DNA from 3 places in the Janthinobacterium sp. Bl 1 genome. Region 1 is predicted to be linked to each of the others. Evidence: predicted binding sites of a transcription regulator. Region 1 holds the regulator's gene; each other region holds the start of a gene.
What was found. Region 1 encodes HrcA, which represses chaperone genes, less so after heat shock. Its sites were predicted from a motif close to TTAGCACTCNNNNNNNNNGAGTGCTAA; they were not measured.
Positions count from the first base shown of each region.

Region 1 (2,270 bases):
GGGGACCAGTTCCTTGCCTTCTTTTTGAGCAGCTGCCGGCTTTTCGCCAAGGATGCCACGGCTGGCGCAGCCGGACATGGCCAGCGCGACACAGACCATGCCTGCCACGACTGGTGCTCGGAATGAAATACGGTGCCAGAGAGATGGCAATACAGCCGGTGTTACGCGCATAAATGACCTCAATTTGATGAACAAAACGCCAGGAGTGGCCGGCCTGCCAAAAAATGCATATTTTGGCACTCCCCGCTAAAACGCTATATGATAAAGCACCTGACCCACATACGAGCAACAAACATGAGTAACAATCCTAGTGATCTCAAGGCAAGCGGCCTGAAAGCCACCCTGCCACGGCTGAAGATACTCGATATCTTCCAGAGTAGCCCGGTACGCCACCTGACTGCGGAAGACGTCTACAAGATTCTGCTGGCCGACAATATGGATGTCGGCTTGGCAACTGTCTACCGCGTCCTGACCCAATTCGAACAGGCAGGCTTGCTCAACCGCAACCATTTTGAAACCGGCAAGGCGATTTTCGAACTCAACGAAGGCTCCCACCACGACCACCTGGTGTGCCTCGACTGTGGCCGGGTCGAAGAATTCTTTGACGAAGAAATCGAAATCCGCCAGCAAAAAGTGGCTGAAGAGCGCGGCTTCAAGATCGCCGAACACGCGCTGGCCATCTACGGCAACTGTACCAAGACGGCTTGCCCGCACAAAACCGCCTGATTCGTTCCGGCCGTTCCCATGGAACGGCTGGCGCGTCAGGCAGTACGATCAATGTTGGCTGAGCGCGCTTGACAGCAACTTGGCCGTGATATCGACAATCGGGATGACGCGCTCGTAAGCCATGCGCGTCGGTCCGATCACTCCCAACGTTCCCACGATCTTGCCGTTGACTTCATACGGCGCCGTCACCACGCTCATTTCATCCATCGGCACCAGGTTCGATTCGCCGCCGATGAAAATCTGCACGCCCGTCGCCTTGCTCGACACGTCGAGCAGTTGCATCAAGCCCGTTTTTTGCTCGAACATGTCGAACATCTGGCGCAGCGAATGCATATTCGATGACAGATCGCTCACGCTGAGCAAGTTGCGCTCGCCGGAAATCACCATGTCGTCGCTATGGTCGGCCATCGCTTCGCTGCCCGCTTCCACGGCCGCCTGCATCAGGCTGCCCATGTCGTCGCGCAATTGGCGCAGCTCACCCTGCAGGCGCACGCGCACGGCGTCGAATGACAGGCCACCATAATTCTGGTTGATGTAGTTGGCCGATTGCACCAGTTGCGCCGGCGTATAGTCGGCCTCCGTCAGCAATAAACGGTTCTGCACGTCGCCGCCGGGGGCGACGATGACGAGCAGGATGCGTTTTTCGGACAGGCGCAGGAATTCGATTTGCTGGAACACGGATTCGCGGCGCGGGCTGAGCACGACGCCGGCAAATTGCGACAGCGACGACAGCATCTGCGCCGCGTTGGCGATGGTTTTTTGCGGCTGCGGCGTCTGCAGGCGCATGCGCGACTCCACCATGTGCTCATCCAGGTGCCGGACGGTCAGCAAGGTGTCGACAAAGATGCGGTAGCCGCGCGGCGTGGGGATGCGTCCGGCCGAGGTATGCGGACTGGACACATAACCGAGCTCTTCCAGATCGGCCATGATGTTGCGGATCGTGGCCGGCGACAGGTCGAGGCCGGAAATTTTCGACAAGGCGCGCGAACCGACCGGCAGGCCGTCGGCGATATATCGCTCGACCAGGGCTTTCAGCAGTGTTTGGGCACGTGTATCGAGTTGCATGGTGTTTTATTTAAGCAAGTATTTTGTTAGGCAAGCGGCAACGAAAGCGGCCGAACGTGCATCAACAGCGCCTATTATGCACGTTCGCCCGTCCGGCGGCGATCAATCTTCCAGTTGCCCCTGCAGCCACAGCAGCAATTCATCAAAGTTGGCGCAGATGGCGTCGGGCTGCACGCCGGCGGCCAGGTGGGCGTCGCTGCCCTTGCGGTTCATCCACACGGCACGCATGCCCGCCCCTTGCGCCCCCGTCACATCGAAATACAGGTCATCGCCGACATACACGGCTTCATGCGGCGCCACGCCCAGCGCAGTGCAAGCGGCCAGGAAAATGCTGGCGTCGGGCTTGGCGACGCCAAAGTCGCTGGCGGCAATCGACACTTTAAAATGCTGCGCCAGGCCGATAATGTCAAGGTCCGCATTGCCGTTCGAGATGGAGCCGACCAGCATGCGCTGGCCCATCCAGGCCAGGCCAGGCAAGA
Region 1 covers NZ_CM177086.1:6,134,401-6,136,670, forward strand. Annotated here, with positions in the region: gene AC4BCN_RS27655 (outer membrane protein assembly factor BamE) at 1-99, opposite strand, end outside; gene fur (ferric iron uptake transcriptional regulator) at 295-726, shown strand; gene hrcA (heat-inducible transcriptional repressor HrcA) at 775-1,791, opposite strand; gene AC4BCN_RS27670 (HAD family hydrolase) at 1,894-2,270, opposite strand, start outside.

Region 2 (2,270 bases), 1.5 Mb from region 1:
GGATGCGTTCGGCCGACACGCCGAACTCTTCTGCCAGTGCGTGCAGGGTAGCGCCCGAACCGTCGTCGTTGGCCAGCCAGCGCGCTTCGATGATGCGGCGCGAACGGGCGTCCAGCTTGCTCAAGGCCGTTTCCAGGCCTTCCGATTGCAGGCGCGTCACTTGTTCCGCTTCCAGCACCTTGGTCGGCTCGCTTTGCTCCGACGACAGGTAGGCGATCGGCGAAAACTTGTCGTCTTCATCGTCGGTCGGCGATTCCAGCGCGATGTCGCGGCCGCTCAAGCGCGTTTCCATCTCGATCACTTCTTCTCGCTTCACGTCGAGCAGCTTGGCCAGCGCATCGATCTGCTTCGGCGTCATCGCGTCCAGGCCTGTCTTGTGGCTGCGCAGGTTGAAGAACAGCTTGCGCTGTGCCTTCGTCGTCGCGACCTTGACCAGGCGCCAGTTTTTCAGGATGTACTCATGCATCTCGGCTTTCACCCAGTGCATGGCGTACGACACCAGGCGCACGCCCTGGTCCGGATCGAAACGTTTCACCGCTTTCATCAAGCCGATGTTGCCTTCCTGAATCAGGTCGGCATGCGGCAAGCCATAGCCCAGATAGCCGCGGGCAATCGAGACCACCAGGCGCAGGTGCGACAGCACCAGCTCTTGCGCGGCGGCCAGGTCATTTTTTTCGCGCAGGCGTTTCGCCAGCGAAATTTCTTCGTCGTGGGTCAACATGGGCAGGCGGTTCACGGCCGAAATATAGGCGTCGATATTGCCCAGATTGCCAGTGAAACCGAGGCCCAGCGCATTACTTTTGGTCGGAACCAATGCGGACGTTGCGGACATCATAGTCATGTTTTCTCCCTCGTAGTCTTGCTTTGTTCCAGTTGGCCACGTCACGCGACGTGGTCCTCTTGTCTGTTCGTTTTTGCGTATTCGGTCTTGCACTTTGCAGAGCGCGGCACCATCTTCATCTGGCGTCCATGGCGCTTCTGCCTTTGGTATGTCCCTATATTAGCACTCTCTGCGTGAGAGTGCCAATCAGCACATTTAATCGTCCTGATAGCCTAAATGCTATGATGATTTAATGCTTGATATATATCTCAGAATAGCGCTTTGACAACGTAGTTAGTCTACGGCCTTTGGCTGAAGCGAGCCTTAAGAATACTTGCTTAATATCAAGATAACAGCAGGATGGGAGACGCATGGCGGCAGCGAAGGCGCCGCCATGGAAGTGACAATCAGTTCAGGCGTGCCAGGTGGCGCTGCACGCAGAGGAAGGCGCCGATCAGGCCCAGACCGGCGCTGACGGCCAGCAGGCCAGCCATCGGCAGTGGCGCCAGCGGCACCAGCTGGAATTCGGACGCATACAGGCGGGCAAATTCGGCAATCGCGGTATTCAGCGGTTGCAAGGCCAACGCCACGGCGCCCAAGGCCAGCGCGCCGGCACACAGGCCCAGCAGGGCGCCTGTGTAATAGAAGGGGCGGTGGATGAAGGTGTCCGTCGCGCCGATCAGTTTCGAGATGCTGATTTCATCGCGCTGCTGCATCACTTGCAGGCGGATGGTATTGAAGACCACGGCGATCACGGCCACGCCCAAGGTGATGGCCAGCAGCAGCAGCACCAGGCGCAGCACGCCCAGCAGGGCCGCCAGACGCTTGACCCAGGCCGAATCGACTTGCGCCGATTCCACGCCGGGCAAGTGGCGCAGCTGTTCCGCGACGGCATCGACATCCTGCGCTTCGCTGGCGCTGCTGAAGGCGTCGAGCTTCAGCACATAGCTGTCGGGCAAGGGATTGTCGCCCAGGGTGCTCAGCACATCGGCCAGGCCATTCTTGTTTTTCAGGGTGTCGAGCGCCTGTTCGCGCGGGATGAAGACGATCTTCGCCTTTTGCTCGCCCACGATCTTGCGCATGGCGCTGGCCAGGGCCACGGCTTGCTCGCGCGGCGTGTCGATCTTCAGGAAGACGCTGATTTCCGGGTCGACCGACATCTGTTCCGACATCGGGCGCACGTTGTCGAGCATGGTCAAGCCGGCGAACGGCAGCGACAGGGCGATGGCGACGACGAGCACGTTCAACAGGAAGCCGCCTGGCGACTTGCGCAAGTGAATCAGCGCCGAGCCCAGCGCGAAGCGGTGTTGACGGAACCAGCCTCTCATGGCTGTTCTCCCTGCGCGTCGTCCTGGTTGGGGGACGGTGCAAAATCGGGATCGGGCGGGGCGAAGACGGGCGCTTGCGTGGCCTTGTCGATGGCGACCAGCTGGCCGTTTTTCAGGTGGAT
Region 2 covers NZ_CM177086.1:1,274,176-1,276,445, forward strand. Annotated here, with positions in the region: gene rpoH (RNA polymerase sigma factor RpoH) at 1-835, opposite strand, end outside; gene ftsX (permease-like cell division protein FtsX) at 1,228-2,148, opposite strand; gene AC4BCN_RS05850 (cell division ATP-binding protein FtsE) at 2,145-2,270, opposite strand, start outside.
Region 2: the regulator HrcA is predicted to act here: its motif matches at 1,001-1,027, upstream of rpoH (RNA polymerase sigma factor RpoH).

Region 3 (2,270 bases), 740 kb from region 1:
TTCGCCAAGTGCGCGCATCTGTCAGCGCCGTGATGGCAGCGTTTTACTCGTCGACGTAATCGGGTTCGATATCGAGTCCGCCATAGCGGTTTTCACAAGAGCGGCGCGTCAGCGTCTGTTGTCCACCCTTGCCGTCAAGCACCATCGTCAAATCGCGGCAAGTACGGCCGTAGCTGCCAGGTTTGCCGTCCGTCAGCGAGGGCGTCAGGCGCACCGCCAGCGGTACCGCATTGCCCAGTCCCTTGTTGCTCCACTGGCGCGTCTTGCCATCCTCTTCATCTTTCAAAGTGCGCACGGCGGCCGTCAACAGGGCTTGCTTTTCCTTGGCATTCAGCTTGGCGATGGTGACGTCGGACAGGAAAGGCGGATACACGACGGGCGCCGGATCCTTGCCCTGCACATCCCAGCGGCCGCTGCTCTGCGAACAGGTACGGCGGCTCAAGTCCTGCGACTTGTCACCGGCCGTGACGACGAATTTCAGGTCGCGGCAGATGTGCGCCTTCAGGCTGTGTTCCGTCATGCCCGAGTTGCTGAAGTTATACGTGACTTTGACCAGCACGCCGCGGTCGCCGCCGTTGTCCCACACGTGCGCTTCCTGGTCATCGTCGTCCTTGTTCAGATCGTTGAACAGGTCGTTCAGCAGTCTTTCCTTTTCCTGCGGCGTCAAGGCGGCCACGGTGATCTCGTCGACGATGGTGGGCGTTTGCGCGGCGGCATTGCCCAGGCAGGCAAGGCCGAGAACAGTGGCGCCCAGCAGGCGCAGGGCGGGATGGGAAGTGGTCAATGGCATGGTGTGCTTTCTGCTGCAGATAAGGATGTGTGGCGATATTGATATGCAATTACAATCATCTTATCAAAGTCCATAGTAAAACTGTGTTTCCTGTACGTACAGGAACGCCGTTCGCCTGACGGGCATGCTAGAGTCGCGCCTGTTGCTGACGCCCGGGAACGAGGCTTGCGTTTGCGCAAACCCTGCGTAAATGCAGGCTGCGCAGAACGTCTAAGCTTATCTTCCCGGAGAATAAGCCCTTGAATAAGCCCCCTACCGTCCCTATAATTAGCACTCGTTAGTAGAGAGTGCTAACAAACTCTTTCGTAGCAATCCTCAGGACATGATGGTGTCTGCCGGGCAACAGCAGGGAACGCTACGCGGCGGGCGACGCCGCGATGCCACCACTGCCTAGCTGGCACGCACCCGATGACATGGGGTTTGCTTGACCGTTGCGGGCTGCTTTCAACGGCGGTCACTGAAAGCACGCCTGGCGCTGTGCCAGGCATGTATTCATTTAGCAACACCTATCCATTGAACTTTAAGGAGTTTTGTATGAATCTGCGCCCATTGAACGATCGCGTCATCGTCAAACGCCTCGACCAGGAAACCAAAACTGCGTCCGGCCTCATCATTCCTGATGCAGCTGCTGAAAAACCGGATCAAGGCGAAGTCCTTGCCGTAGGCAATGGCAAGATTCTCGACGACGGCAAAGTCCGTCCTCTGGATGTCAAAGTAGGCGACCGCGTCCTGTTCGGCAAATACGCTGGCCAAACCGTCAAAGTTGACGGCGATGAGCTGCTGGTCATGCGCGAAGAAGACATCATGGCGATCGTCGTCAAGTAATTGTTTCCACGTTGTAGACAGATACATCCCGAAACTCAGGAGAATTGAACATGGCAGCTAAAGAAGTAGTATTCGGCGACGCAGCGCGCGCCAAGATGGTCGAAGGCGTCAATATCCTCGCCAACGCAGTCAAAGTCACCTTGGGCCCGAAAGGCCGCAACGTCGTTCTGGAGCGCTCGTTCGGCGCCCCTACCGTCACCAAGGATGGTGTGTCGGTAGCGAAAGAAGTTGAACTCAAAGACAAGCTCATGAACATGGGCGCGCAAATGGTCAAGGAAGTTGCTTCCCGCACCAGCGACAACGCCGGCGACGGCACCACCACCGCAACCGTGCTGGCACAAGCCATCGTGCGCGAAGGCATGAAGTTCGTTGCCGCCGGCATGAACCCGATGGACCTGAAGCGCGGTATCGACAAGGCAGTTGCTGCCACCGTCGAAGAACTGGCGAAAATCGCCCGTCCTTGCACCACGACCAAAGAAATCGCCCAGGTTGGCGCGATCTCGGCGAACTCGGACTACTCGATCGGCGAGCGTATCGCTGAAGCGATGGAAAAAGTCGGCAAAGAAGGCGTCATCACCGTGGAAGACGGCAAGTCGCTGAACGACGAGCTGGACATCGTTGAAGGCATGCAGTTCGACCGCGGCTACCTGTCGCC
Region 3 covers NZ_CM177086.1:5,394,681-5,396,950, forward strand. Annotated here, with positions in the region: gene AC4BCN_RS24355 (hypothetical protein) at 44-790, opposite strand; gene groES (co-chaperone GroES) at 1,325-1,615, shown strand; gene groL (chaperonin GroEL) at 1,666-2,270, shown strand, end outside.
Region 3: the regulator HrcA is predicted to act here: its motif matches at 1,058-1,084, upstream of groES (co-chaperone GroES).